DNA from 4 places in the Bradyrhizobium sp. CCBAU 25360 genome. Region 3 is predicted to be linked to each of the others. Evidence: predicted binding sites of a transcription regulator. Region 3 holds the regulator's gene; each other region holds the start of a gene.
What was found. Region 3 encodes LexA, which represses DNA repair genes until DNA is damaged. Its sites were predicted from a motif close to TGTTCNNNNTGTGTTCNG; they were not measured.
Positions count from the first base shown of each region.

Region 1: a site for LexA is predicted at 2,805-2,822, ahead of recA (recombinase RecA). Genes of this name have one in related genera too.
Region 2: a site for LexA is predicted at 5,369-5,386, ahead of XH81_RS24635 (putative DNA modification/repair radical SAM protein). Genes of this name have one in related genera too.
Region 4: a site for LexA is predicted at 5,948-5,965, ahead of XH81_RS28585 (PA0069 family radical SAM protein). Genes of this name have one in related genera too.

Region 1 covers NZ_LBJA01000031.1:42,392-50,030, forward strand. Annotated here, with positions in the region: gene XH81_RS08315 (hypothetical protein) at 1-163, shown strand, start outside; gene XH81_RS08320 (DUF6894 family protein) at 246-479, opposite strand; gene XH81_RS08325 (hypothetical protein) at 649-846, opposite strand; gene XH81_RS08330 (DUF2798 domain-containing protein) at 1,199-1,456, shown strand; gene XH81_RS08335 (hypothetical protein) at 2,092-2,259, opposite strand; gene XH81_RS08340 (hypothetical protein) at 2,415-2,615, opposite strand; gene recA (recombinase RecA) at 2,915-4,003, shown strand; gene XH81_RS08350 (hypothetical protein) at 4,620-4,916, shown strand; gene gcvP (aminomethyl-transferring glycine dehydrogenase) at 5,034-7,639, opposite strand, start outside.
Region 2 covers NZ_LBJA01000042.1:94,682-102,320, forward strand. Annotated here, with positions in the region: gene XH81_RS24620 (M20 aminoacylase family protein) at 1-734, shown strand, start outside; gene XH81_RS24625 (inorganic phosphate transporter) at 884-2,512, opposite strand; gene XH81_RS24630 (UdgX family uracil-DNA binding protein) at 2,611-4,053, opposite strand; gene XH81_RS24635 (putative DNA modification/repair radical SAM protein) at 4,053-5,288, opposite strand; gene XH81_RS24640 (ImuA family protein) at 5,452-6,240, shown strand; gene XH81_RS24645 (Y-family DNA polymerase) at 6,137-7,639, shown strand, end outside.
Region 3 covers NZ_LBJA01000036.1:47,166-54,804, reverse strand. Annotated here, with positions in the region: gene XH81_RS13175 (S41 family peptidase) at 22-1,359, opposite strand; gene XH81_RS13170 (alpha-hydroxy acid oxidase) at 1,714-2,847, shown strand; gene XH81_RS13165 (HAD-IA family hydrolase) at 2,862-3,485, shown strand; gene XH81_RS13160 (hypothetical protein) at 3,655-3,861, shown strand; gene XH81_RS13155 (molybdopterin molybdotransferase MoeA) at 4,085-5,296, shown strand; gene lexA (transcriptional repressor LexA) at 5,473-6,174, shown strand; gene XH81_RS13145 (hypothetical protein) at 6,736-7,170, shown strand; gene XH81_RS13140 (GAF domain-containing protein) at 7,387-7,639, shown strand, end outside.
Region 4 covers NZ_LBJA01000043.1:333,828-341,466, reverse strand. Annotated here, with positions in the region: gene XH81_RS28610 (bifunctional helix-turn-helix transcriptional regulator/GNAT family N-acetyltransferase) at 1-178, opposite strand, end outside; gene XH81_RS28605 (glycosyl transferase) at 242-817, opposite strand; gene XH81_RS28600 (RMD1 family protein) at 1,143-1,982, shown strand; gene XH81_RS28595 (acetate/propionate family kinase) at 2,169-3,359, opposite strand; gene XH81_RS28590 (phosphoketolase family protein) at 3,362-5,776, opposite strand; gene XH81_RS28585 (PA0069 family radical SAM protein) at 5,987-7,153, shown strand; gene XH81_RS28580 (VOC family protein) at 7,179-7,634, shown strand.

The DNA.
Region 1 (7,639 bases), on a different contig from region 3:
GCGCGAGACCTTCACGCTGCCGCGCGCGGCGGCGCGGGAAAGGGCGCAGGCCTTCTTCGCCCGCTACCCCAAGGCCGGCTATATGAGCGTTGTCGAGAGCTGGCGCGAGCTGCCCGGCGGCGATATCGAATTCACCATGCGGCGGCTGCCCAGCGCGGACTAGAGCATGATCCGGAAAAGTGCTCAGCGGTTTTCCGAAAAGATCATGCTCAAACAACAATCTAAAGCTTGATCCGGAGAGCTTGCTAGTCGAGGGTTTCGGCAACGATGCGGATCCGGAACACGGGCTCCTTGGTCTCGTCCAGCAGCTCCATGTGCCATTCGGAATTTTCCTGGAGCTTGCGGGCAATGCCTGCGGTCATGTCGGCGCAGACATTGGTCATCTCTTTCCAGGCCGAATTGCGATCGGCAAATTCCGTCGCCTGATCGGCGCAGCCGGAGTAACTTCCATTCCGGATCCGAAAGAAATACAACGGCATAGCTGGCACCGATCGCGCGCGTGATGGCCTCGCCCCCAAGGCCATGGGCGCGCGCGCAGTCCAATCCCAAACGACCGTCAGATCAATTCCGGGCGGCTACGGATGATGTTCCGCCGCAACCGCCAGCCGTGGTGCAGCGGGCGCAGAAGGCGCCATCCGATGCCGACTTTCATCCGGCCGGTTCACGCCGCCCGGCCGATCGCTTCAGCTCACGGTCGATACGCAGCTGCACGCGCCGGATCGCCAACAGGTCGATTTTCGTCTCGGTCTTGCCGGTCTTGACCTGCTCGCCAATGCGGAACTGCCACTGCCAGATTCCGGGAATCGCCGTCTTGGCGACGGTGAACTCGATGCCCCTGTGATTCATGGCGACCTCCCACGATTCACTCTCCATGACTGCAAACATGTTCGACGTGCCAATATTCCGGAGACAAGCAAATTTTGTCGGTAAGCCCTAGATAGTTCGGGGGTATCTCGAAAGCGCGCCTGCCCCGAAACAGGCGAAGCCGGCTCTCGAAAGACGCCGGTCCGTGAGACAGTGAGGCTGTCGCATACCCGTGGTTCTCCGACCATGAACAAAGTTCCTGGGCTGCACCCGGCTGCGTCGGTACGCCGATCGGACGGGCCGCGGGGGGCCCGCGGAGGGGTTACCGGTTTCCCTGCAAGCGGCGGCATATGCCTTGCTTGGTCTGGCGATGGCAAAAACAGCAAGGGCCGTCATGCTGGGCATTCCCCGCCGCTACAGTCATTTCGTCTTCGGCATCATCCAGTCCGGGCTGACGTCGCTGATCGCGGCGGGGATCGCCAGCTTGCCCGCAGGCAGCGCGATGAGCTTCGTCGGGCACTGGATGGTGTCGTGGCTGATCGCATGGGCCGCGATGTTGCCGATCGTGCTGCTGGCTGCGCCCGCGATCCGCGCCTTCTCGCTGCTCCTGACGCAGGAGGAGCGGGACCCGCGAACCGCCCGGCAGGCATGAAAAAGCCCCGCCTGGGGAGAGCCAGACGGGGCAAAAAGTTATTGGAGGCTGAGGTGCTGGGCTGCAACACCATAGCGGCATCATCCTAGCCGGCTCCGCTTACGGCAGCCTGACAGGCGTCAGATTTCCGGACTCAACGCCGAGGCCGCAGACTGGCCCCGCACCGGTCCCAATTTCGACATCCGTTCGCACAACTGCGGACACACCGGTCGGCAAGATTCCACAGCGTTCGGCGCAGCCATGGGGGAAACGTGGCACGCCGACCACGGGGTGGCATCATGGATAACGTAGAGCGGTCATTCGCCGCCGCGACAGCGGCTGGCTTCGTGGTGCTGGTGATCGGCCTCGTGCTGCTGGCGCTGCTTTAAGGACAGGCACGCGAGCGGCAGCCTTTCCCTGGATGAACGGGGTACAGGGCATGCCGCAAAATTGGAAAACAACCCCATGCACAGTAGGCTGCACGGAAGTTCCGTTGTCCTTTCAATAGCTTAAACTTGGTGTTTGGATGCCGTCAACGCGCTTGCGGTGATAGGGCGACCGCCTCCCGCCGCCACCTCCCGCAAGGTCATCAAAAGGGCCGCCGCCAGCCGTATCGCCGGCGCGCTCTTGTCAGCTTCGGAAGCCCCCGGTTGGGTCTAGTGGATCTTGATTTCATTCAGGGGAAGGTGGAACTCGGCGGCGCGCTCTTGGCGGTCCTTCTTGCGGAATTCGTTTTCCTGGCGCTCGAACTTCATCAGTTCCTCATGCGCCGCCTCCAGCAGGGGATTGCGCCTGATCGTATCGCGGTTCGTGGTGTCCGTCATGACTGAGGTCCCCAGAGTTGCGGTCCCATCCTGGAGAAGGCCCGAGACCGCGAAAAGGTTCGGTGCCGCAGGATTGCGGAATTCTGACGGCGGCCGGCGGCTGCGTCTTTGATGAGCGTCAGCTTCGGCCGGGGAATGACGTTGCGACAGCCCTGCTATTTCGGCGGTTGCAGCCCGGGGGATATGACCCAGTCGTGCAGATGATTGGCGACATCGGCCTGGCGGGCCTTCTTGAGCAGGGCGTCCCGCTCGGGCCCGGGCGGAAGCCTGGCGGCCTCTTCCTGGACCTGCTTCACCCATGCGGAGAGCCGGTCTTGAAGGGTCAACTGCTGCTTGAAACGTCGCCGCTTGAGCATGGCGCGCTCCTTTTCATGCGATGAAGGCGGGAGCGCAATCGGCGTTCTCGTCACCGATAGTGGCCACGGTTGGGGCGGTGATGGCCCATTGAGGACCATTAACGGGAGCCGCGTCTGTCCAGTTGTGTGCACAACGCGAATGGGGAGGGGGACGTGGCGATGCTCACGGACAAAGCCTCAAATCCGCAAAAGAACATATTGCGAACCTAGAACAAATAGGGTACGTTGCTTTTATCGACGAGCCGCCTCGCCAATCGTTTGTCCCTCACGCGAATCCTCGCCATAAGGAGCACGACCCAATGTCCGCCACTGCCCTGCGTATCGTCGAAGGATCTTCCATGGACAAGAGTAAAGCTCTGGCCGCCGCGCTCTCTCAGATCGAGCGCCAGTTCGGCAAGGGCTCGGTGATGAAGCTCGGCAAGAACGACCGGTCCATGGACATCGAGGCGGTGTCGTCAGGCTCGCTCGGGCTCGATATCGCGCTCGGCATCGGCGGCCTGCCGAAGGGGCGCATCGTCGAGATCTACGGGCCGGAATCCTCAGGAAAAACCACGCTGGCGCTGCATACGGTGGCCGAAGCGCAGAAGAAGGGCGGCATCTGCGCCTTCATCGACGCCGAGCACGCGCTCGACCCGGTCTATGCGAGGAAGCTGGGCGTCAACATCGACGAGCTCCTGATCTCGCAGCCCGACACCGGTGAGCAGGCGCTGGAGATCTGCGACACGCTGGTGCGGTCGGGTGCGGTGGACGTGCTGGTGATCGATTCGGTCGCGGCGCTGGTGCCGAAGGCCGAGCTCGAGGGCGAGATGGGCGATGCGCTGCCGGGTCTGCAGGCCCGCCTGATGAGCCAGGCGCTGCGCAAGCTGACGGCCTCCATCAACAAGTCCAACACCATGGTGATCTTCATCAACCAGATCCGCATGAAGATCGGTGTGATGTACGGCTCGCCGGAAACCACCACCGGCGGCAACGCGCTGAAGTTCTATGCCTCGGTCCGCCTCGACATCCGCCGCATCGGCGCGATCAAGGAGCGCGACGAAGTTGTCGGCAACACCACGCGCGTCAAGGTCGTCAAGAACAAGCTGGCGCCGCCCTTCAAGCAGGTCGAGTTCGACATCATGTACGGCGAGGGCGTCTCCAAGATGGGTGAGATCCTCGATCTCGGCGTCAAGGCCGGCATCGTCGAGAAGTCAGGCGCCTGGTTCTCCTATGACAGCCAGCGTCTCGGCCAGGGCCGCGAGAACTCGAAAGCGTTCCTGAAGGCCAACCCCGACATCACCGCCAAGATCGAGACCTCGATCCGCCAGAACTCCGGCCTGATCGCCGAGCAAATTCTCGCCGGCACGCCGGAGCGCGACGCCGACGGCGAGGAGCCGGCGGACGAGTAAGACCTAACGCGAAAGTTTTTCGCGAGGAGCGGGCGCTGAAGACGTTGAGTTGCCGACGTCGTCAGTGCCCGTTTCGTTTTGCGTAAGGGTGAGGTGCGCCGACGATGAAGCGTGTGATCCTGACCAGTTCGGCGGGCGTCGGTCTTGCCCTCGCCGATCGCGCCGACATGGTCATCCCGTTCATCTATCGCTTCGTTTCGGGGCCACTTCCGACGGCTGACCACCTCATCCGCTATCTCGGCTGGCGGGAGTCCAGGACGTGGGTCGACCAAATGCACTGGTCGGATTGCGTCCCCGTGCGTCAGTCGCCCCTCATCAGGCGCCAGGATCGAGCCGGTGCCCTGCTCTGGGTCTGCAAGAATTACGGGGTCGATCTCATTGAACTGTGGTTCGACCCCGAACCCAACAGTCAATTGCAGCTGATCTGGATCCTCAATTACCTGCGTTTCGAGCCGTCACTTACTGAGAGTCTGAGACTACGACTCGTCGATTTCGATCTGCGCTGCCGTCGCCAGCGACGGGACTGGGGGCGACCGAGACGCGGCTTCTCGAACTCATCGCAAGCGGACGCAGTCGCACCGATGAGCTGTTTCCGTCAGGCACCTCCGAGGCTCGTGTGTTCGATCCGTGGGAGTTGGGCGCGCTGCTCGAAGGGCTCGCATTCGGCCCTGCGCCAGCGGTTGCGGGTCTGGACGGCAAGCTGGCGACACTCGATCCGGACAACGCGCGCGGTCGCAACGCCGCCTTTCGCCGGAGCCGGCTGTCGCTGACGGAGTTTGGCAAAGCGGTTCTGGAAGGTCGGGAGGATTTTCGCCGTCACAATCCGATTCGGCGCTGGTGGGGCGGCACGTTGCTGACCAATGAGCAACTCTGGCGTTGGGATCGTGAAAGTCGATTGTTGATTGCGCCTTAGGTCAGGAGCCGTAGGGTGGGCAAAGGCGCGTAAGCGCCGTGCCCACCATATTTCAACGCATACAAGGGTGGTGGGCACGCTTACGCTTTGCCCACCCTACAAGACCTCCGTCGCGTCTTACTCTGCCGCCTCCGCGTAATCGCTCACCGGCGGGCAGGAGCATACCAGGTTGCGGTCGCCATAGACGTTGTCGACGCGCCCCACCGGGCTCCAGTATTTGTCGGTGCGCGAGGTGCCCGCGGGGAAGCAGCCCTCGCTGCGGGTATAGGCGCGCTTCCAATCATCATCGGCGATGTCGTGCACGGTGTGCGGAGCATGGCGCAGCGGTGACGCTTCGATCTTGAAGCGGCCGGCCTCGACTTCGGCGATTTCTTTCCGGATCGCGATCATGGCATCACAAAAACGATCCAGCTCGGCCTTGGATTCCGATTCGGTCGGTTCGATCATCAGCGTGCCCGGCACCGGGAAGCTCATGGTCGGCGCGTGGAAGCCGTAGTCGATCAGGCGCTTGGCGATGTCGTCGACAGTGACGCCGCTCGTATTCTTCAGCGGACGGGGATCGACGATGCACTCATGCGCGACGCGGCCCTTCGCATTCTTGTAGAGCACCGGGAAGTGGGGATCGAGCCGCGCTGCGATGTAGTTGGCGTTGAGGATCGCGATCTCGGTGGCGCGCTTCAGGCCTTCACCGCCCATCATCAGGATGTAGATGTAGGAGATGGTGAGGATCGAGGCCGAACCGAACGGCGCGGCCGAGACCGGGCCGACCGGTGCGTCGCCTTGGGTCGCCGGATGACCCGGCAGGAACGGCGCCAGATGCGCCTTCACGCCGATCGGGCCCATGCCGGGGCCGCCGCCGCCATGCGGGATGCAGAAGGTCTTGTGCAGATTGAGATGGCTGACATCGGCGCCGTAATCGCCGGGCCTGCTAAGGCCGACCTGCGCGTTGAGGTTGGCGCCGTCCAGATACACCTGGCCGCCATGGCCGTGCACGATGTCGCAGATCTCGCGGATGTGCTCCTCGAACACGCCGTGCGTCGAGGGATAGGTGATCATGACCGCAGCGAGATCATTGGAGTGCTTTTCGGCCTTTGCGCGGAGATCATTGACGTCGACGTCGCCGTTCTTCTCGCAGGCGACCACCACCACGTCCATGCCGACCATCGCGGCCGAGGCCGGATTGGTGCCGTGGGCGGAGGAGGGGATCAGGCAGATCTTGCGATGGCTTTCGCCGCGCGCGGCATGGTAGCCACGAATGGCAAGAAGTCCCGCATATTCGCCCTGCGCGCCCGAATTCGGCTGCAGCGAGATGGCGTCATAGCCGGTGATGTCGCACAGCCATTTTTCCAGCCGCGCGAACAGCACATGATAGCCGGCCGCCTGCTCGCGCGGGACGAACGGATGCAGCGAGCCGAACTCCGGCCAGGTCAGGGGCATCATCTCGGTGGTCGCGTTCAGCTTCATGGTGCAGGATCCCAGCGGGATCATCGCACGGTCGAGTGCGAGGTCGCGGTCACTGAGCTTGCGCATGTAGCGCAGCATCTCGGTCTCCGAGCGATGCGCGTGGAAGACGGGATGGGTGAGGAAGGAGGTCGCCCGCTTCAGCGCCTCCGGCAGCGCCTCGCGCGTGGTCGCCTCTAACTCGGCATAGGCCAGCTTGCCGCCGAAGGCGCGCCAGACCGCTTCGACCGTCGCGGGCGTCGTGGTCTCGTCGAGCGCGATGCGCAAGCTGGTGGCGCCGACGCCGAGATTGATCTTCTCGGCCGCCGCGCGCGCGACGATCTCGGCGCGCTTGGCGCCGGCATCGACGCTGATCGTGTCGAAGAAGTTTTCGCTATCAGGCGCGAAGCCGAGCTTGCGCAAGCCGCTCGCGAGCACGGCGGCGCGGCGATGCACATTGCGGGCGATCTGCGTCAGCCCTTCGGGGCCATGATAGACCGCGTACATCGAGGCGATCACGGCCAGCAGCACCTGCGCGGTGCAGATGTTCGAGGTCGCCTTCTCGCGGCGGATGTGCTGCTCGCGGGTCTGCAACGCGAGGCGATAGGCCGGCATCCCGCGGGAATCCACGGAGAGGCCGACGATGCGGCCGGGCAGCGAGCGCTTCAGCGCATCGCGCACCGCCATATAGGCCGCGTGCGGTCCGCCATAACCCATCGGCACGCCAAAACGCTGCGCCGAGCCGATCGCGATGTCGGCGCCGAGCTCGCCGGGCGAGGCGAGCAGCGTCAGGGCCAGCAGGTCGGCGGCCACGATCGCGAGCGCGCCCTTGGCCTTCAATGTTGCGATCGCGGGCCGGAGGTCGCGCACCGCGCCCGAAGAGCCCGGATATTGCAGCAGCGCGCCGAGCACGTCGGCTTTGTCGAGATCGGTGAGGGGATCGCCGACGATCAGGGTCCAGCCCAGCGGCTCGGCGCGGGTGCGCATCACAGCGAGCGTCTGCGGATGCACGTCCTTGTCGACGAAGAAGGCTTGCGCCTTCACCTGCGAGTGCCGCTCCGCCAGCGCCATGGCTTCGGCCGCGGCGGTGGCCTCGTCGAGCAGCGAGGCGTTGGCGACGTCGAGCCCGGTGAGGTCGCAGATCATGGTCTGGAAGTTGAGCAGCGCCTCCAGCCGGCCCTGGCTGATCTCGGGCTGGTAGGGCGTGTACGCCGTGTACCAGGCCGGATTCTCCAGGATGTTGCGCTGGATCACCGCGGGCAAAATCGTGCCGGAATAGCCTT
Region 2 (7,639 bases), on a different contig from region 3:
GCGCAGCCATGGTCAAGGACGGCCTGATGGAGCGCTTCGGCATCGAGCAGGTCTACGGCATGCACAATGGCCCCGGTATTCCGATCGGCTCGTTCGCGATCCGGCCGGGCCCGATCATGGCGGCGACCGACGAGGTCGACATCATGATCGAGGGCCTCGGCGGTCATGCTGCGCGTCCGCACAAATGCGTGGATTCCGTCCTGGTCGGTGCGCAGGTGATTACCGCGCTGCAGTCGATCGTCGCGCGCAGCGTCGATCCGCTGGAATCGGCCGTGATCTCGATTTGCGAATTCCACGCCGGCAACGCCCGCAACGTCATTCCGCAGACCGCGACACTGAAGGGCACCATCCGCACGCTCTCGCCCGAGGTGCGCAAGCTGGTCGAGAAGCGCGTGCATGAGGTGGTGGCGGGCGTCGCGCAGATCACCGGCGCCAAGATCGACCTGCGCTACCAGCGCAATTACCCTGTGGTGAACAACCACGCCGCGGAGACCGAGGTGGCGCGACGCATTGCAAAGCAGGTCGCCGGCGATGCCAATGTGCACGAGATGCCGCCGCTGATGGGCGGCGAGGATTTCGCCTATATGCTGGAAGCACGCCCCGGCGCCTTCATCTTCTGCGGCAACGGCGACAGCGCCGGCCTGCATCACCCTGCCTACAATTTCAACGACGAGGCGATCGTGTTCGGCACGTCCTACTGGGTCAAGCTGGTCGAGGAATCGCTGGCGGCGTGACTACCGACGTCATCCCGGGGCGCCTCGCAGAGGTGAACCCGGGATCTCGAGATTCCGGGTTCGGTCCTGCGGACCGCCCCGGAATGACAACCTGGAATGCAAATGGCCGGGACAAGCCCGGCCATTCGCGTTGATGAGTGTCGTTCTTCTCAGAACATCCGCGAGAAGATCACGTAGAGCGTGGCCGACAGCATGATCGCGCAGGGCAGCGTCAGCACCCAGGCCATCAGCAAATTGCGGATGGTCGCCATTTGCAAGCCCGAGCCGTTGGCCGCCATGGTGCCGGCGACGCCCGACGACAGCACATGCGTGGTCGAAACCGGCAGGCCGAACACGTCGGCGGCGCCGATCGTAGCGGCGGCCACCAGCTCGGCCGAGGCGCCTTGTGCGTAGGTCAAATGGCTCTTGCCGATCTTCTCGCCGACCGTGATCACGATGCGCTTCCAGCCGATCATGGTGCCGAGGCCGAGCGCGATGGCGACGGCGACCTTCACCCAGGTCGGGATGAACTTCGTGGCGCTGTCGAGCCCGCCCTTGTAGGCGTTCAAGGTCGCGACCTCTTCCTTGTTGAGGTCGTTTTCCTTGTCCTTCATCAGGAAGCGAATCGCTTCCGAGGTCAGGTACATGTCGTTACGGGTGTTGCCGACCACTTCCGCCGGCACCTTGTTGAGCGAGCCGTATTTCGCGACCTGGTCGCCGACATCCTTCACCAGCACCGACAGCGAGGGGTAGGTGCCTTCGCTGATGTGGTGCGAGGTGATGTACTGGGTCACCGCAGGACGGGGATCGCCGATGATCGAGTGACCGGCACCCTTGGCCGCGATCACCTTGGAGGCGGCATCCGAGACCTTCTGGAACTGGGCGACCTGGGATTCCGGCAGTGCGCGGTTGAGCGCGTAGGCGGTCGGCACGGTACCGATCAGGATCAGCATGATCAGGCCCATGCCCTTCTGGCCGTCGTTCGAACCGTGCGCGAAGCTGACGCCGGTGCAGGTCGCGATCAGCAGGCCGCGGATCCAGAGCGGCGGCGCCTTGTTGCCTTCGGGCGCAGCATACAGGGCCGGGTTGCGCACGATGAACTTGAGCAGCAGCAGCAGCGTCGCGGCGCAGATGAAGCCGAACAGCGGCGACAGCAGCAGCGCGTAGCCGATCTCGGTCGCCTTGGTCCAGTCCACGCCCGAGGTGCCGTCGCGGCCGCGCATGACGGCGTTGGCGACGCCGACGCCGATGATCGAGCCGATCAGCGTGTGCGAGGAGGAGGCGGGCAGGCCGAAGAACCAGGTGCCGAGATTCCACAGGATCGCGGCGATCAGCAGCGCGAACACCATCGCGAAGCCGGCGCTGGAGCCGACCTGCAGGATCAGCTCGACCGGCAGCAGCGAGACGATGCCGAAGGCGACCGCGCCGGAGGACATGAGCACGCCGAGGAAGTTGAAGAAGCCCGACCACATCACCGCGACTTCGGCCGGCAGCGAATGGGTGTAGATCACGGTCGCCACCGCATTGGCGGTGTCGTGGAAGCCGTTGACGAATTCGAAGCCGAGCGCGATCAGGAGCGCGACGAACAACAGGATGTAGGGCAGGTAGCTCGTCACGCGTGCGCCGGTCGCGTTGACGTCGACATAGATGCTGTAGGCGACGAACAGCAGCCCCGCGGCGAGGATGCCGAAGAACAGGATCATCGTCAGCGGATTGAAGCCCTTGTCGAGATTTGGCCGCGAGGCCGGCTGGATCGGCGCGGGATCGGCTACCGCGCGGTCGAATGCAACATCGGTCATGTCTGGACGCCCCTTAACTTTGAAGTAAGGGTATTGTCCGCGATGGATTTGAAGGCTGGATGACAAGCGGCGGTTGAAAACCGTTTTCCTGCCAGTATTTAGGCGGCCCGCGCGGCTTTCTTCTGCAAGCCGGCCACGATCTTCAAATCGTCGACAAAGCGCTGATATTCCAGAACCTTGGCTTCCGGATCGGGCAGCCGCAGCAGATAGGACGGGTGCACCGTCACCAAAGCCTTGCGTCCGTCGGGAAGGTCGATGAGCCGGCCGCGGGTCTTGCTGATGGGAGTGATCTTGCCGAACACGCTTTGCGCGGCGGTGGCGCCCATCGCCACGATCAGATCAGGCTGGATTGCCGAAACTTCCCGTTCGAACCATTGCCGGCACGCTTTGATCTCCGGCGTATTCGGCTTCTGGTGCAGGCGGATCTTTCCGCGCGGCACGAATTTGAAGTGCTTTACTGCGTTGGTGACATAGACCTTCTTGCGGTCGACACCGGCCTCCTCCAGCGCACGGTCGAGCATCTGGCCGGCCGGGCCGACGAAGGGATGGCCGGCGAGGTCTTCCTTGTCGCCGGGCTGCTCGCCGACCAGCATGATGTTGGCGGATCTCGGGCCCTCGCCGAACACGGTCTGGGTCGCGTCCTTGTAGAGATGGCAGGCGCGGCAATGCGCGGCCTCCGCGCGGAGCGCTTCGAGATCGTCGGCAGCTGGCTTGCGTTTCATCGGAGCCTCCGGCCGCTTCTGAGGCTTGTGCGGATCGGTTGCGGCATTGGCGATCATGGCGCCGGTCATGCGTTCGGCGTCCTCGATCAAGGGCTTAATGATCGAGGCCTCGGGCAGGTTCCTCCAATATTTCTTCGGCATCTCGGCCTGCATCGCCTTCACCTTGAGCCGGGCCGGATTGAAGATGCTGGCGTAATAGCGCCGCCAGGTCTCCTCCAGCCGGTCTTCGCGCGGTGCTTCGCTCTTGCTGACGCCCGGCGTGAACGCGAGCGCGTGGCCGTCCCAATGTGCGCAGAGGTCCGGCGTCAGGATCGACCAGGGCATGTCGGCAAAGCGTCTTGCGAAGAACGGGGCGGCGAGCTCGACGATGTGATGCTCCGGCTCGAACCAGGCGACGTAATGCGCTGCGCGCTCGCGTCCGATCTCGCGGAAGCGGACGAAGGCGTGCATCTTGTGCTCGTCGCGATGGACCGCGCGAGCCATCGCCGTGACCTGCGCGACGTCAGGGTCGGTCGCGACCTCGATGAGATCGTGGTTGTCCTTCAGCCGCCAGAGCAGGCGATAGAGGATCGCAAAGCGCTGGATATCGCGGTGCAGGATTGCGGCCTGGGCTAGCTCGACGAATTTGCCTGATACGTTGAAGGTGCCTTCGTTCGCCTCGAGGATCGGAGACGGTGCTTGCGGCGCGAACAACTCCGCCTCGCCGCCCTGCACGGTCCAGGTGACATCGGTGGGCTGCACGTGATGAAGCACGAGGCTGCGCGCGGCTTTGCGCCAGCCGTCGAAATCGGTTTCGGTGTCGAGGGTGATGTACTGCATCAGAAGCCAAATCCCAGTTGCGTTGCTTTCGGCTTGAACCGTTCGATCAGCCCCGCGGCATCGAGACGGTGCGGCGAGGGCCGGTGATCGCTGAGGACGATGAACGGCAGCGCCTTGTTGCGGGGCACGTGCAGGCGGGCGAGATCGGCGAGGCGGATCGTGGTGGTGCGCCGTGTTGCAATGATGCGCTCGACCGCCTTGGTGCCGAAGCCCGGCACGCGCAGCAGCTCCTCGCGGCTGGCGCGGTTGACGTCGAGCGGGAAGCGGTCGCGATGACGCAGCGCCCAGGCCAGCTTCGGATCGATGTCGAGCGGCAGCATCGCGCTGTCGTCGACGATCTCCGCAACGTCGAAACCGTAGAATCGCATCAGCCAGTCGGCCTGGTAGAGCCGGTGCTCGCGCAGCAGCGGCGGCTGCACCAGAGGCAAGGCGCGGCTGGCGTCGGGGATCGGGCTGAAGGCGGAGTAGTAGACGCGCCGCAGACGGTAGGCGCCGTAGAGATTGGCGCTGGTGTGGAGAATGGTGTGGTCGGAGGCTGCATCAGCACCGACGATCATCTGCGTGCTTTGGCCCGCCGGCGCGAAGCGCTGCGGCTTTGCCTTGGTCTTCGCGCTGCGGCCTTCCTCGGCCTCGTCCAGCTTCAGCCGCAGCCGGCCCATGGTGCGGCGGATCGCGCGCACGTCCTTCTCCGGCGCGAATTGCTGCAGGCTCGTTTCCTCGGGCATCTCGATGTTGATGGAGAGACGATCGGCATATTTGCCGGCTTCCGCGATCAGCGCATCGTCGGCCTCGGGAATGGTCTTGAGATGGATATAGCCGCGGAAGTGATGCTCCTCGCGCAGCTTTCGCGCGACGCTCACGACCTGCTCCATGGTGTAGTCGGGGCTGCGGATGATGCCGGAGGAGAGAAACAGACCCTCGATGTAATTGCGCCGGTAGAAGTCGAGCGTGAGCTTGACCAATTCGTCGATGGTGAAGCGGGCGCGCGGCACGTTGGAGGAGGCGCGGTTGACGCAATAGAGGCAATCGTAATTGCAGGCGTTGGTCAGCAGCACCTTGAGCAGCGAGATGCAGCGTCCATCCGGCGCATAGGAATGGCAGATGCCCATGCCGGGCGCGGTCGACCCCATGCCCTTGCCGTCGCTGGAATCCCGCTTCTCCGTGCCGCTGGAGGCGCAGGACGCGTCGTATTTGGCGGCGTCCGCCAGGATTTCCAGCTTGCGTTGTACGTCCATCTTGGAATCCCTTTGATTCAGCTCATGAATCCGCTTGCGCGCCAATTCGATTGACTCTCTACGCGCCGTTAGCTTTATATTAGAACATATCATGAACAAATGAGCCAGTCGCTGGTTCTCTTTTTGAGAGCCATCGGCAATCACCCCTGAAGGAGCGGCGAGCATGAGCGGCGCACGGACAAGCGCGCTTGCGACCTTGCGCGGCCAGATCGAGCGCATCGAGACGGCGACGGTCGTGCATCCGCACGATCGCGTCGCGCTCGGTCACAGCGAAGCCGACAACGCGCTGAAGGGCGGGCTCGCGCGCGCGGCGATCCACGAGGTGTTTTGCACTGGGTCTCAGGGGACGGCCGCGACCGGCTTCGTCATGGGGCTTGCCGGGCGCGTCTCGGCGCAGCGGCCGCTGCTGTGGGTACGGCAGGATTTTTCAGAGATAGAGGCCGGTGCGCTGTCGATGAGCGGGCTCGCCGAGCTCGGCCTCGATCCGCGCCGCGTGGTGATGGTGCGCGCCGCCGATGTCGAGAGCGCGCTGCGTACCTCGGCCGATGCGCTCGCCTGCGATGCGCTGGGCGCCATCGTGCTCGAGCTCTGGGGCGAAACCAGGCAGTTCGATCTCGTGGCGAGCCGCAAGCTGACGCTGGCCGCGCAAGGCTCCGGCGTCACCGGCCTGATGCTGCGGATGGCGGCGCAGCCGCTGCCTTCGACCGCGGAGACCAGGTGGATGCTGCGCGCGGCGCATTCGCCGCCGGGGTCGGTGTGGGACGCATGGGGCGCGCCGCGCTTCGATGCCGAACTCTTGCGTAATCGTCATGGCCCCTGCGGCCGGTGGATCATGGAATGGAATTGTGATGAGTGCCAGTTCAGTGAACCGTCGACGTATTCTCAGCCTGTGGCTGCCACGCCTGCCCATCGACCGGATCCAGCGGTTCTTCAACAGCTCCGGGCTGGGTAAAACCAATAATGAGCCGAGCATCGTCGTCATCAAGGACAACAATGCGCTGGTGATCCATGCGCTGGACGAGGCTGCCGAGCGTCTCGGCCTGTACGTAGGTCAGCCGCTCGCCAATGCGCGGGCGATGTGCCCGGATTTGCGCGTGTTCGACGCCGATGTCGCGGCCGATGCGAAGACGCTTAGCGACATCGCCGACTGGTGCGACCGCTTCACGCCGCTGGTCGCGCTCGATCCGCCGCACGGGCTGTTCCTCGACATCACCGGCTGTGCGCATCTGTTCGGCGGCGAGGCTGCGCTGTTGCAAGCGCTGGTTCGGGCGCTCGGCCGACAAGGCTTTGCCGTCAGCGCGGCAATCGCCGGCACCTCGGTCTGCGCGCGCACGCTGACGCGGCAGACCATGGGCACCATCGTTGCCGATGGCGGCGAGGCGGAGGCGATCAGCCGGTTTCTGGTGTCCGCGCTCGGTGCGGGTGAGGCCATCACCACCGGCCTGCGCCGCGCCGGCCTCAAGACCATCGGCGACGTCGCCACGCGCTCGCCGAGCGAGATCACGGCGCGGTTCGGAGCGCGGTTCTCCACGCTGCTGGCGCATGCGCTGGGGCAGGGCGATGCGCCGATCAATCCGCGAAAACCGCTGCCTGATTATATCGTGGAGAAGCGTTTCGCCGAGCCGATCGCGACCGACACCATGATCGCGATGACGCTGTCGCGGCTGGCGGACACGCTGATTGCCTCCATGGAGAAGCAGGGCAAGGGCGCGCGCCGGCTGGAAGCCGCGTTCTTCCGCACCGACGGCGTGGTGCGCGCGATCATGGTCGAGACCGGACGTCCGGTGACGCGAAGCGCGGTGATCGACCGTCTGTTCCGCGAGCGTCTCGATGCGCTCGCCGATCCCCTCGATCCCGGCTTCGGCTTCGACATGGTGCGCCTGTCGGCGAGCCGCACCGAGATCGTGGTGCAGGAGCAGCGCGATCTCGACGCCCATGTCCACGACAATGACGAGCTTGCCGCCCTGATCGACCGCATTGCCGCGCGCATCGGCGGAAAGCGCGTCGTCGTGCACCTGCCTGAGGATACCCATATCCCCGAATGTGCGGTGCTGGCCGCCCCGGCGCAGCATCATCTCGCCGCCGCCATGCAGGCCGAATGGCCGGCACGGACCGAAAGCGAGCCGCCGCTGCGTCCCTTAAGGCTGTTCGACAAGCCGGAGCCGATCAAGGTGCCGTTCGCGGCCGTGCCGGATGGTCCGCCGCATCAGTTCACCTGGCGCCGCGCGCTGCATGCCGTGGTGCGGGTGGAAGGACCCGAGCGTATCGCGATGGAATGGTGGCGGCAGGACGGCAAGCAGCTGACCCGGGATTACTTTCGCATCGAGGATGCCGAAGGCCTGCGCTTCTGG
Region 3 (7,639 bases):
GATCTCTGAAAGTCGAAGACCTTAGTTCGGCACCGCGGCCTTCGACGCGGGCTTGGCGGCCACCGCGTTGGCGGTGACGCCGTGCAGGAAGTCGTACGCGGCATGCAGGGCCTTGTCGTCCTCCTCCTTCGGCGGAACATAGGACTGCGATCCGGTCTGCTCGCCGCCCTCGCCGGCTGAGAGATGCCCGCGCATCTGGGACTCCGCCATGGTGTCCATGCGGCCCTTCAGCTCCGGCGGCACGTCCTGCAGGATCTCGATGTCGGGGGCGATGCCCTGGGCCTGGATCGAGCGGCCGGACGGCGTGTAGTAGCGCGCCGTGGTCAGCGCCAGCGCGCCATTGCCGGCACCGAGCGGAATGACCGTCTGCACCGAACCCTTGCCGAACGAGCGCGTGCCGATGATGGTCGCACGCTTGTGATCGTGCAGTGCGCCGGCCACGATCTCGGAAGCCGAGGCCGAGCCGCCATTGACCAGGACCACCAGCGGCTTGCCCTTGGTGAGGTCGCCGCCATGCGCGGTGAAGCGCTGGGTCTCTTCCGGACTGCGGCCGCGGGTCGAAACGACCTCGCCGCGCTGGAGGAAGGCGCTCGACACCGACACGGCCTGGTCGAGCAGACCGCCCGGATTGTTGCGCAGGTCCATCACATAGCCGGTGAGCTTCTCCTGCGGCACCTGCTTGGCGATCGCGGCGATCGCCTTCTTCAGGCCGTCGGTGGTCTGCTCGTTGAACGAGGTGACGCGGATATAACCGATGTCGCCGTTCTCGACGTGGAAGCGCACCGGGCGCACATGGATGATCTCGCGCGTGATCGCGACATCGAGCGGCGCGTCAGCGCCCTTGCGCACGATGGTGAGCTTGGTCTTGGTATCGACCGGGCCCTTCATCTTGTTGACGGCCTGCTCGAGCGTCATGCCCTGCACGGCCTCGCCGTCGATCTTGCTGATGAGGTCGCCGGACATCAGGCCGGCCTTCGAGGCGGGCGTATCGTCGATCGGGGAAACGACCTTGACGAGGCCGTCTTCCATGGTGACCTCGATGCCGAGGCCGCCGAACTCGCCGGAAGTGGTCTCCTGCATCTCGGTCCAGGCCTTCGCGTTCATGTAGCGCGAATGCGGATCGAGCGAGGTCACCATGCCCGTGATCGCGCCTTCGATCATCTTGGCGTTGTCGGGCTTCTCGACATAGCTCGCCTTGACGCGCTCGAACACCGTGCCGAACAGGTTGAGCTGGGAATAGGCATCGTCCGCGCTCGCTGCCGCCCGTGCCGCCCATACACCACCGTGCGGGCTGGCGACCAGAAGGGTGAGACACGCTCCGGTGAGCGCGCCCAGAGGGAACAGCAGGGTTTTCCGCATGGATGGGCTTGCCTTTTTGCTTGGCGGTTCGCTTGAGCTTGCTTGGGCTCGTCTCTCGAGACTTGGGAAGCACACTTGGGAGGCGCCATGCAATTGGCGATCCAGTCCACTTCTCACAATACCATTCTGGTTTCTTCAAGGCCGGGATGCACCGCCGACCGGTACACCGCAAAAATCGCTTCGTTCGGGCCTAAACTTTTGGCAACGTTGCAGGACTGGCCCGCCCCCAAAGGGACCTAAAGGGGGAATCGGTGCGCCCGTCCACGCCGCGCAGCCATGCCATTTTAGGATGGTTTTGGAACGCTGGACGGGTTAGGCGATGACACAAGGCTTCAAATTCTCGGGAGGATAACAATGAACGAAGCACCCCGGATCCGGCCGGAACGGAACGTCGAGCTCGGCGCCAGCAACGAGCCGTTCCAGAACCTGCACGAATTCATTCGGAAAGCGCGGGCCAACCTCAACCAGAACGCCTGGGACTACATCGTCGGAGCCGCCGAGACCGAAACCACGATGCGCCGCAACCGCATGGCGCTGGACGAGATCGCCTTCCGCCCGCGGGTGCTGCGCGACGTCCGAAAGGTCGACGGCTCGGTTCAGCAGTTCGGCCGCAAAATGCGCCTGCCGGTGGTGCTCGCCCCCGTCGGCGCGCTCGAGATCTTCGACCCGGATGGCGCGGCGAGCGTCGCGCGGGCTGCCGGCACCTTCGGCGCGGCGCACATGCTGAGCTCGGTGTCCGAGCCAGGCCTGGAGCAGACCGCCGAAGCCGCGCCGGATGCGCTGCGGCTCTATCAGCTCTATGTCCGCGGCGACGATGCTTTTGTCGCGGATGTCGTCAGCCGGGCCGAGAAGAACGCCTATGCCGGCTTCTGCCTGACCGTCGACACCGCCCATTACAGCCGTCGTGAGCGTGACATCGCCAAGCGCTACGTTCGCGAGAGCCGCCTGCGTGCCACCGGCGGCGATTTCCAGAAGGGCCTGGAGTGGCGGACCGTGAAGATGATCAAGGACAAGTTCAGGATTCCGCTGATCCTGAAGGGCATCGCCACCGCCGAGGACGCCCAGATCGCGGTCGATCACGGCGTCGAATGGATCTACGTCTCCAACCATGGCGGCCGCCAGCTCGACCATGGCCGCGGCGCCATGCATGTGCTGCCCGAGATCGTCGATGCCGTGAAGGGCCGCGCCAAGATCATGGTCGATGGCGGCATCTGTCGCGGCACCGACATCGTCAAGGCGATCGCGGCGGGCGCGGACATGGTCGGGATCGGCCGGCTGCAATGCTGGGCGCTGGCGGCGGCTGGCGAGGCCGGCGTCGCGCGGATGCTGGAGCTGCTGGAGGACGAGGTGCTGCGCTGCCTCGGCCTTTTGGGCGCCACGTCATTTGCCGAGGTCGACAAATCCTGCCTGCATCCGGCGACCGCCACCAACGCGCCGAGCGTGTTCAGCGCATTCCCGCTGTTCGACCACGATCCGTATCGATACTGAGTGAAAAGGACGCAATGACATCGCTCTCTCCCGGCAGCGCGGATGCGCTGCTGTTCGATCTCGGGCGCGTGGTGCTCGACATCGACTTCTCCAAGGCGATCGCCTGCTGGGCGGGACATGCCGGCTGCCAGCCCGAGGCCATCGTCGCGCGCTATGTGCGTGACGAGGCTTACCGGCTGCACGAGGTCGGCAAGATCAGCGACGAGGACTATTTCGCTTCGCTGCGTGCTTCGCTCGGCATCGGCATTTCGGACGCCCAGTTCCTGGAAGGCTGGAACGCGATCTTCGCCGGCGAGATGCCTGATATCGCCGAGCTGCTGCCGCGCGCGGCGAAACAGATGCCGCTCTATGCCTTCTCCAACACCAACCGGCCGCATGTTGACTATTTCTCGAAGGAATATGGCGAACTGCTCGGCCATTTCCGCGCGCTGTATCTGTCGTCCAGCATCGGCCTGCGCAAACCCGACGCGGAAGCCTTCGACCATGTCGTCGCCGCGATCGGCGTGCCCGCAGCACGTATCGTGTTCTTCGACGACCTCGCCGAGAACATCGAAGGCGCGCGGTCGCGCGGGCTGACGGCGGTGCATGTGACGTCGCCGCGCGACGTCGAGAACGCCTTGAAGGCATTGGGCATCTGACGATCTCCGCTCATCGGGAGGCGCCAACGTCGGGCAGCCTTCCCGGACCCAATTTTGCCCAAAATGAGGAACCAGAGCGCTTTGTGCATTTTTGTACGGAGTTCCGGGAACGGAATGGCCCCTTCCGGACTCTTGAGTCCGTTGGGACTTCTACACCGGACTTATGGACGTGCTGGGCAAAACCTATCTCACCAAGCAAGCCTCTCTCCTGCTTGAATTCGCAAGAACCACCTCGGATTCTGACCTTTCCGCCAAGCTGATCAGCAAGGCCGCCGACCTGAAATCCCAGGCCGATCCGCTGCCCGACAAGGATCAAGGGCCGAAGGCTCCCGACGTCGCGATGGACGACGGGCCGGACCGGCCGAGCGGGAGTTGAGCGATGCCGGCCGTGGCACTCGTCATTCTCGTCCTCGCCATCGCCACCCTCCTGCCGATCGGCCTCGTTCTCTGGATCATGCCACGCCAGGCCTGAGCCTGCCTTCGATCCAGGGCCGGAAAGCGGCAAGATAAATTGTGGCCGCATTTTTGCCTCTGCTCCCGCGCTCGGCTAGAAGACTGTCGGAACATTTCGTCCGAACGTGCCGAGCAGGAGTTTCGCCGTGGCCTTGATGCCGGTTTCCGACGCCCTTGCTGCGGTGCTGGCGGGTGCAGAGCCGCTGCCTGCAGAGATGGTTTCACTCGACGAAGCCTACCATCGCGTGCTCGCGCAGGACGTCGCTGCGCGGCGCACCCAACCGCCCCAGGCGATGTCGGCGATGGACGGCTACGCCGTGCGCGCGGCCGATGCGGCAACGATCGATTCCAGGCTGACGATGATCGGTGAGGTCGCAGCGGGCCGTCCGTTCACGGAAAGGGTCGGCGCCGGCGAAGCCGTGCGGATCTTCACCGGCGGCGTCGTTCCCGACGGCGCCGACGCAGTCGTGATCCAGGAGGACACGATCGCCGAGGGCAAGCACATAACGATCAAGGAAGCCGCGATCGTGGGTCGGCACATCCGCCCCGCCGGCGTTGATTTCCGCGAGGGTGACGTCCTCCTGCGCAAGGGAACCCGTCTGACAGAGCGCGATCTCGCCCTCGCCGCTGGAATGAATCACCCGCAACTCGCCGTCTGCCGTCGTCCGAAGGTCGCGATCCTCGCCACCGGCGATGAACTGGTGATGCCGGGCTCGACGCCCGGGCACGGCCAGATCGTCTATTCCAACGGCTATGCCCTGCACGCGCTCGCCCGCAGCGAGGGCGCCGAGACCATCGACCTCGGTGTTGCCGCGGATACGCTGGAGGCCACCACCGCCGGCATCCGCCGCGCGCGCGAAAGCGGCGCCGACGTCCTGGTCACGACCGGGGGCGCATCGGTCGGCGACCACGATCTGGTCCAGCAGGCGCTGAAGGACGAAGGCATCGCGTTGGCGTTCTGGAAGATCGCGATGCGGCCCGGCAAGCCGATGATGCACGGACGCTTAGGGACGATGGGCGTCATTGGCCTGCCCGGCAATCCCGCGTCGTCCTACGTGTGCGCCTTCCTGTTCATGGTGCCGCTGATTCGCGCGCTGTCGGGCCGTTCGGTGATTCATCACCATCGCGAGCGCGCCGTGCTGGGCCGCGATCTCGGCGCCAATGACCAGCGCGAGGATTATCTGCGCGCGCGCCTGGAGCCGCGCGACGACGGCACGCTCGTCGCCCTTCCCGTCAGCCATCAAGACTCCTCTCTGCTTGCGAATCTTGCTGCAGCACAGGTACTTCTCGTGCGCGCACCGTTTGCGCCAAAGGCCGAGGCCGGCAGCCCCTGCGAAGTGCTGCGGCTCCCCGTCTGAACTGCGCGGCCACACGCATTCCGCGAGTTTCGCTCTGTTCACGGTAAATTAAGCAGTTGCGGAACATGTATCGAACATATAGTGTCCGTTCATGATTTGTTTCGAGGATGTAGCGGCTTATCGCTGAACTCATCGTCTCGGAATCGAACGACATCAACCGGGGGACTTTGGTCGAGATGTTAACGCGCAAACAATACGAGCTTCTGCGGTTCATCAGCGAACGCTTGAAGGAAAGCGGCGTGCCGCCGTCCTTCGACGAGATGAAGGATGCGCTCGACCTGCGCTCGAAGTCAGGCATCCACCGCCTGATCACCGCACTCGAGGAGCGCGGCTTCATCCGCCGGCTGCCCAACCGCGCCCGGGCCATCGAAGTGATCAAGCTGCCGGAGCTCCAAGCTGCCGCCGGCAACCGACGCGGCTTCACGCCAAGTGTCATCGAGGGCAATCTCGGCAAGCTACGCGCGAGCTCCAGCCCGTCCGCGGACGAGGGCGAGCGGCCCGTTGCGGTGCCCGTGATGGGCCGCATCGCGGCCGGCACCCCCATCGAGGCGTTGCAGACCCGCAGCCACACCATCAGCGTGCCGCCGGACATGCTCGGCTCCGGCGAGCATTACGCGCTCGAAGTGCGCGGCGATTCCATGGTCGAGGCCGGCATCCTCGACGGCGACATGGCGCTGATCCAGCGCAACGAGAGCGCCGATACCGGCGACATCGTGGTGGCGCTGATCGACGACGAGGAAGCCACGCTCAAGCGCTTCCGCCGCCGCGGCGCCTCGATCGCGCTGGAGCCCGCCAATGCCGCTTACGAGGTGCGCATCCTACCGCCGAACCGCGTGAAGATTCAGGGCAAGCTGATCGGGCTTTACCGCAAGTACTGATACCGGAGTCTTCAGCGCCTCGCGCGCGCCTTCGGTCGGCATCGCCGATCAGAGATTGGAGCGGATGATGGTCCGCTCCGGCTGGATAGTCTTTCTGGTTCTGCACAGATTGTCCGGCCCCTCCCCCTTTTCGCGACATCCTCGGCAGGCCGCGGGAAGCAACATCGCTTCGCGGCCTTTCGAGTTCGAGGGGGACAGCCCAAATGCGCCGGATCGTTTGAGCGCAGCCGCAGCAACGCTGGTCGCATCATCATGTCGGCTAGGACACGGCCGTGATCCAGAAAATCCGCAACGACCGCAATGCAGCGCGCACGCAACCGAGCTGACGATACTCGGGCTGGCTGGTTTCGCCGGTCGTTGACGCGCGCCTGCCAAATGCACGGAAGCCGACTTTGTTCCTATCGAATTCGGAAAAGATGGAAAAGATAATGTGATCGGGGCTCGCGGATCCCAGCCGCAGATTTGCCTACAACCAAGCAGACCGTCACGTGCTTCCACTCTGGTAGGGGCCTGCGCCTCCAAAGGGGTGCGGGTCGCTATCTCTGCATAGAGGAGCACCCGATGTGTGACTACAGCCTGCATGCCGTCGCGACGCGCCCCGCAGAAGTCGGCGAGACGATCGTCACGACAACATTCCGCGGCACCTCGACGCGCGGCTTCGCCTCCGAAGCCGATCTCTCCGTCGCGGTCTGCCTGCTGCCGGGAACGGAGCTCGCCTTCGCCGATAACGTCCGTTACGACAACCGCTGGATCTGGACGCGCACCGTCAACTCCCGCGTCGGCAAGTTCGGCAAGATCGATCCGCACATTCCCGATCGCCATCATGATGCGATCGAATTCCCGGACGGCAAATCCGTGCTGGTGACGCAGCTCGTCGAGGGCCAGCGCGCAACCGTGCTGCAACTGCCGGTGACCCAGCCGATCGGCGAGCGCGAGCACAAGCCGCAGATCATCGCCGACAGTCGCCCGACGGTCACGCGACTGCCGATCGGCTGACGCCCTCCGGCCCGGCGGGTCCGGGGCCAGGATTGAAATGCCGTCGCCGGCCGATGCCGGCGAGCCCGGTGGGTTTGTGTTTCACGAAATTCGATCGGCGAGCGCCGCCGCACCTCGTCGCCGCACGAAGTTTGGGCCGTCCTGCCTGAATTTTGAACCTCCGCTCCGCAGCCAAATGACCGATGCTGTCGTGGTTTGAGGCGGCGGACACGCTCGATGAAAACCTTTATTCGCGTTGTTGAACTCTGGGTGCCTGACCGGACGCGCATGCGGCTGGAATTCGGCGGCGGCCTTTACGATGAAGGGCTGTCCGCGTTCAAGGCCGTCAGCGAAGAGCTGCACTTCGGATATGACGAGGGGCTTCCAGGCAAGACCTGGGCCTGCGGCCATCCCGTCATCCTCACGAAATTCGCCAACTCGTATTTCAAGCGGACCGATCAGGCCGTCGCCGCCGGCCTCACCTGCGGCG
Region 4 (7,639 bases), on a different contig from region 3:
GATGCGCGAGTTCGTAGAGCACGCGGGCCTCGCTGAGCGAGAACGGGCTCTTCCCAAGATGCTGGTCGAGCACACCGAGCTTGCGGGTATAGAAGCGGTTGAAGGCGCGGACCGCTGCGATGCGATCGTCGGCGACCTGCTCGATTGCAAGGGGTAATGGGGAAGAGCTTGATGGCATGACGGCACCTCAATATTTGCCATTGTCAATTAATTATTTGACTTTGGCAAGTATCAGGTGACTTCAGCCGACCATGACGATCTGGCTGCGCAGCACGGTCCGGGACGAGCGGCCGAGCCGCCGGAGCAGCCGTGCCTCGGAACGGCGGGCCTGCGGCGGGTAGCCGCCGATCCGGTCGTAATGATCACGCGCAATCAAAAGGCCCTGATCGCCGAGCGGGCCGATCACCCTGCGCACCACGGCCCGGAGGATGTCGCGCAATCCGGTATCGGCGTAAGGCGAGCGCGCATAGCGGAACACGGCAGCACGGTCCCGTCCGCTGGTCGCGACGGCCTGGATGAACTGGGTGGTTTCCTCGATCCAGCCGGTTTCGAGCACGGCGCCTGCGGGCAGGAACATCAGCCACGGCGAGCGGGCCTGGAGCGCGCCGGCCGCGAGCGCGGCGCCTTGCGAGGATCCCTCGAAGCCGACGAAACGGCAGCCTGCGACGTCGGCAACCCGCTCGATGACGCCGTTGCGGGTGCCGTCGACCAGAAGCACCTCGCGGATGACGCCGGCGGCGGCCCCGGGGACCAGCGCGGCCAGAGTCGCCACCGCGGTCTGCTCGACGCCTTCGGTCGGAATGATGACGCTCAGCATGATTGAGGCTTCAATGTCTGCACTTCGGGAGAAGCGTAGCTTGTTATGATGTTGTCATAAACACGTGGCGTTGCCGAGTGCAACTTTCCGGCCGCGCTTCGGCGTGCGATGGTAAACTGCAGCCAGTCCTCGCAGCCAAATGTGTCACGCGCGGGTTGGCGATGTTGCCGAATGTTTCGGCACAAGCTCGTCCCGGGGGGATTGACCTGGAGTTTTACGGCGACATTGCGCGGCGCGCGGGTAGTTGGCTCCTGCAGGGACGGGGCGCCCTGCAAGAAAGGTTCGAACGGGACATGTGTGACTTTGGTGGCGGCGGAGGCTTCCTGTGAACGCCGATCAACTCGTTGTTGGCACGGCCTCGACATCGCCGAAGCCGGAGGCTGCGCCGACCTTGCGGATCCGCGCGCTGATGCTGGGCGATCGCATCAACGCCGCCGGTCTCGAGATCGGCACGCTGGTCTCGTCGACGCCCGCCGCCTTCCGTGTCCATGCCGGCCTCGCCGTGATCTTTCGTTACGGCGTCGTGGTGCTGATCGGGCTGCTCCCGTCCGAGGAGAAAGTGCTGATCGACAGCCTGAAGCCGCGGGTTATCGGCGAGCTCAGCCCGTATGAGGAAGAGATTGCGCAGGCACAGCTCTGCAAGGATGAAAGCACTGAAGCGATCCAGCCGGGCGGGCCGATCTGCCTCGCAAAGTTCTCCGACGACCGGCTGCTGCTTGTTGCGGACGCGCTCGCCAAGAGTACGTCGCTCGCGCGCGACGAGCGCCGCGTCGCCGCGGTCTTCGATGTGATCGAGCCGTTTGCGCGGGAGCTCGCCGAGCACGGACGCACGCCGCGCCGTCGCAAGGGCATCCTGCAACTGATCGGCAATGCACTGCTGGTGCAGCAGCGCGTCGCCGGGCGCGTCGCGATCGCCGAGAAGCCCGACGTGCTCTGGGAGAAGCCCGAGCTCGACCGGCTCTATTCGCGCCTCGAGGACGAGTACGAGCTGAAAGAACGCCTCGACACGCTCGAGCGCAAGCTCACCGCGGTGTCGGAGACCGCCAACGCGCTGACCGACATCATCGACACCCAGCGCTCGCTCCGCCTGGAGATCGCGGTCGTGGTCCTGATCGTGATCGAGGTCGCGATCGGGTGTTTTCAGATATGGTCGGGAACGCATTAGTTCGTGCGTGTCATTGTGCCCTCTTCTGTCCACACGAATCAGGAATCGTAGGTGGGCAAAGGCGCACTTGCGCCCTGCCCACCATCGACGCCACATTGACAGACGTGGTGGGCACGCTTCCGCCTTCGCTCTTCGAGCAACGGCGGACAAGTCGCTTTGTCCACGCTACGAGACTGACACGTTCTTTCAGTTGGGATGGCCTTGCTGCAGCAGCGCAGCGCAATGGCGCGCGATCGTCAGCTCTTCATTGGTTGCAATGACGAGCACATCGACCGCGCTATCGCTACCGCTGATCCGCTCACGTGTCTCCTCATTCGCCGCGGCATCGATGCGCACGCCCATCCATGCGAGACGTTCGCCGATCGCGCTGCGGATCTCCTTGGCGTGCTCGCCGATGCCGCCGGTGAAGACCAGACAGTCGAGGCCGCCAAGCGTGGTTGCCATCATCGCGACCTGCTGCGCCGCGCGGAAGGTGAAAAGATCGACCGCGTCTCGCGCGTCAATCTCGCCGCTCGCAAGCAGCGTGCGCATGTCCGCGGAGATGCCGGAGACGCCGAGCAGGCCCGACTGGTGATAGAGCAGGTGCTGGACATCCTCGATCGAGATCTTTTCGTGCTGCTGCAGATAGAGCAGCACGCCGGGATCGATCGTGCCGCAGCGTGTGCCCATCACGAGACCGTCGAGCGGCGTCAGCCCCATGGTGGTGTCGACGCTGCGGCCGTTGCGCAACGCGCACAGGCTGGCGCCGTTGCCGAGATGCGCGATGACGGTACGCTTGGCGATGAGCTCCGGCGCAATCTCGGCGAGGCGTCCCGCGACATACTCGAAGGAGAGGCCGTGAAATCCGTAGCGTCGGACGCCACGTTCCTCGTAGCGCCTCGGAATGGCGAAGCGGCTCGCCGGCGGCGCCAGGCCGTGATGGAACGCCGTATCGAAGCACGCGATCTGCCTCAGCGCTGGTCGAATCGCCGCGAGCGCACGAATTGGCGCGAGGCACCGCGGCTGGTGCAACGGCGCCAGCGGCGTCAGCGCCTTAAGCTTTCCGATCACGTCGTCGGTCAGCGCGACCGGGCCTGAATAATCCGGCCCGCCGTGAACAATGCGATGGCCGACGGCACGCAGGTGGTGTCCGCCGAACCGGTCGTCGATGAAGGCAAGCACATCGGCGAACAGATGGCCGCCGTCGGCGTCCGGCGCCTCGCTCCATGTCTCGAACAGGTCTTCGCCCGCGGGGCTCTTCACCACGAGCCGGGGTTTTGCCTCGTGCTCGTCGAGCAGTCCCTTGCAGAGCAGGCGGGGTTCAACAGCCGAGATCTCGAACAGGCCGAACTTGATGCTCGACGATCCCGAGTTGAGGACGAGGACCGTGTCCGACATGGCTAGTCGCCGGCTTCGGCCGGGGTATTGCCGCCGGAGCTGTTAGGCCAGACCCAGCCTTGGATCTCAGGCATGTCCTCGCCGTGCTCGCGCACATAGCGCGAATGCTCGATCAGCTTGTCACGGAATTGCTGCTTCGCTTGCGCAGCCTTGGCCGCGAGCCCGGGCACGCGTTCGATCGCCTCGATCGCGAGGTGGTAGCGGTCGAGCTCGTTGAGCACGACCATGTCGAACGGCGTCGTCGTGGTGCCTTCCTCGGCAAAGCCGCGCACATGCATGCCGGCATGATTGGTGCGGTTATAGGTCAGCCGATGGATCAGGTAGGGATAGCCGTGATAGGCGAAGATGACAGGCTTGTCGCGCGTGAACAGGCTGTCGAAGTCGCGGTCGGACAGGCCGTGCGGATGCTGGTCTTTCGGTTGCAGCGTCATGAGATCGACGACGTTGACGACGCGGATCTTCAAATCCGGCAGCGCCTTGCGCAACAGGTCGACGGCGGCGAGCGTCTCCAGCGTCGGTACGTCGCCGGCGCAGGCCATCACCACGTCGGGCTCCTGGCCCGCATCTTCCGTCCCCGCCCAGCTCCAGATGCCAATGCCGGCATCGCAATGCGTGGCAGCGTCCTGCATCGACAGCCATTGCGGCGCCGGCTGCTTGCCGGCGACGATGACATTGATGCGGTTGTAGGTCCGTAGGCAGTGATCTGCGATCCACAGCAGCGTGTTGGCATCGGGCGGGAAATAGATGCGGACGATGTCGGCCTTCTTGTTGGCGACGAGATCGACGAAGCCGGGATCCTGATGGCTGAAGCCGTTATGGTCCTGCCGCCAGACATGCGAGGTCAGGAGATAATTGAGCGAGGCGATCGGGCGCCGCCATGGCAGATCGCGCGTGACCTTCAGCCATTTGGCGTGCTGGTTGAACATGGAATCCACGATGTGGATGAAGGCCTCGTAGCAGGAGAAGAAACCATGGCGGCCGGTGAGCAGATAGCCCTCGAGCCAGCCCTGGCAGAGATGCTCGCTCAAGACTTCCATCACGCGGCCGTCTTGCGCGAGGTGCACGTCATAGGGCTCGATCGGCTCCATCCAGACCCGCTCGGTCTCCTCGAACACCGCGTCCAGCCGGTTTGACGCGGTTTCGTCCGGGCCCATGATGCGGAAATTGCGCTCCTTCGCATTGAGGCGGATGACGTCGCGCAGGAATTTGCCGAGCTCGCGCGTCGCTTCCCCGATGGCGCCGCCGGGCTGCGGCACCTCGATGGCAAAGCTGCGGAAGTCCGGCAGCCTCAGCTCCTTTTTGAGCAGGCCACCATTGGCATGCGGATTGGCGCCCATGCGGCGAATGCCTTCGGGCGCGAGCGCCTGAAGTTCTGGAATGAGCGCGCCGCTCTGGTCGAACAGCTTTTCGGGCTCGTAGCTGCGCATCCAGTCTTCGAGAACTTTGAGGTGCGCCGGGTTCTCGCGACAGCCCGCCACCGGGACTTGATGCGCGCGCCAAAAACCCTCGACCTTCTTGCCGTCGACCTCTTTCGGACCGGTCCAACCCTTCGGACTGCGCAGCACGATCATCGGCCAGCGCGGCCGCTCGACGCTTTTGCGCCCGTCCCGTGCGTGCTGCTGGATCGAGCGGATGCTGGCGAGCGCGACGTCGAGCGCGTCCGCCATGGCCTGGTGCATCAATTTGGGATCATCACCCTCGACGAACAGCGGCTCGTGGCCGAACCCGCGGAAGAGATCGCGGATCTCGCTGTTGGGCATTCGCCCGAGCACGGTCGGATTGGCGATCTTGTAGCCGTTCAGATGCAGGATCGGCAGCACCGCGCCGTCATGCGCGGGGTTCAGGAACTTGTTGGAGTGCCAGGACGCAGCTAACGGGCCGGTCTCGGCCTCGCCGTCGCCGACGACGCAGGCCACGATCAGATCGGGATTGTCCAACGCCGCGCCGTAGGCGTGCACCAGCGCGTAGCCGAGTTCGCCGCCTTCGTGGATCGAACCCGGCGTTTCCGGTGCCGCGTGGCTCGGAATGCCGCCTGGGAAGGAGAACTGCCTGAACAGCTCGCGCAATCCGTCCTTGTCGCGCGCGATGTCGGGATAGATCTCGCTGTAGCTGCCCTCCAGATAGGTGTTGGCGACCATGCCGGGACCGCCATGGCCGGGACCGCAGACATAGAGCACGCTGATATCGAGCGCGCGGATGACGCGGTTGAGATGGGCGTAGATGAAGTTCAGGCCGGGCGTCGTGCCCCAATGGCCGAGCAAGCGCGGCTTGATGTGCTCGGCCCGCAGGGGCTCGCGCAGCAGCGGATTGTCGAGCAGGTAGATTTGCCCGACGGAGAGATAGTTCGCGGCGCGCCAGTAGCGATCGAGGAGGTCGAGGTTGCTGCTTGCCGCGGCCGATTGTTGTTGATTTGCCATGTTCCTGCTGACCTTCACCCGGCGATCGTCACCAACATTGTTCCGCGACGATTGATCCCTGGCCGGCATCAAACGAAATCGTTGCGACGGGCATGTTGCGTGAGGTCAAAGGACCGCGCCCGAAATTTGGGCGGCTACTGTGCATGGGGTTGTTTTCCCATCTTTTGTTTGTGTTCTTGATTTGTTCCGTTGTCGTGCTATCCTGGCTTCATGAGTCCAGCAGCATCGTCTCATGCTCTCAAGCACCCGCCGGTCAAGGCGCCCTCCGAGCCGGCGGGTGTGGACTCTGACTTTCCAGAACTTGGCGTCGCCATCGACCGCGCGCGCAGGCGAGGGCGGGGCGCACAGTCCAATGCCAGCGGCCGCTATGAGGCCGAGGCGCGCGTCGCCTTCGACGACGGCTGGCAGAGCCTGGAAGAGCTGCCGCCGTTCAAGACCAGTGTCGGGGTCGACACCTCGCGGAAGGTGATCACCCGCAACGATTCCCCCGATATCGGCTTCGATCGCTCGATCAATCCCTATCGCGGCTGTGAGCATGGCTGCGTTTATTGCTTCGCGCGGCCGACCCATGCCTATCTCGGCCTGTCGCCGGGGCTCGACTTCGAGTCAAAACTGTTCGTCAAGCCCGAGGCGCCGGCGCTGCTGGAGAAGGAGCTCGCCGCGACCGGCTATGAGCCCCGGATGATCGCGATCGGCACCAACACCGATCCCTATCAGCCGATCGAGCGCGAGCGCAAAATCATGCGCGGCATCCTCGAGGTTCTCGAGCGTGCCGGCCATCCCGTCGGCATCGTCACCAAATCGGCGCTGGTGGTGCGCGACATCGATATTCTCGCGCGGATGGCCAAGCGCAACCTCGCCAAGGTCGCCATCTCGGTCACCTCGCTCGATCCGAAGCTGGCGCGCACCATGGAGCCGCGCGCCTCGACGCCGCCGAAGCGGCTGGAAGCGCTGAAGCAGCTCTCGGACGCCGGCATCCCGACCACCGTGATGGTCGCGCCCGTGATCCCCGCGCTGAACGATTCCGAGATCGAGCGCATCCTGGACGCGGCCGCCCATGCCGGCGTCAAGGAGGCCTCCTATGTGCTGCTGCGGCTGCCGCTGGAGGTGCGCGATCTCTTCCGCGAATGGCTGATGGCGAACTATCCGGACCGCTATCGCCACGTCTTTACGCTGATCCGCGACATGCGCGGCGGGCGCGACTACGATGCGAAATGGGGCGAGCGGATGAAGGGCACCGGACCGATGGCCTGGACCATCGGCCGCCGCTTCGAGATCGCCTGCGACAGGCTCGGCCTCAACAAAAGGCGCTCCAAGCTGACCACGGATCATTTTGCCCGGCCGAAGCGGAACGGCGATCAGCTGAGCCTGTTCTGAGCGGGAAGTGTGGAAGAGGTGTCGTATGAGTAAGCAAGTTTCGGCTCCGGTGCCGCGGCTCACCGTCATCACGCTCGGTGTCAGCGATATCCGCGCCAGCATCGCCTTTTACGACGCGCTCGGGTTCTCGCGCCGGCTAAAGGCGACCGGCGAGGCGGTGGCGTTCTACGATACCGGCGGTCCGGTGCTCGCGCTGTATCCTTGGGATCAGCTCGCGGCCGACGCGGCGTTGCCGGACCAGCCGAGGCCATCGACCTTCCGCGGCATCACGATCGCCTGGAACTGTCGGACCCGAGAGGAGGTCGATGCAGTGCTGGCCTTTGCCCTCGGCAAGGGGGCAAAGCTCGCGAAGGCCGCGCACGAGACCGATTACGGCGGCTATTCCGGTTATTTTGCCGATCCCGACGGCCATCCCTGGGAGGTCGTGGTCGCACCCGGCATCGAGGTCGGCGAGGACCGGCGGGTGCATCTGGCAGAATAGGGCGG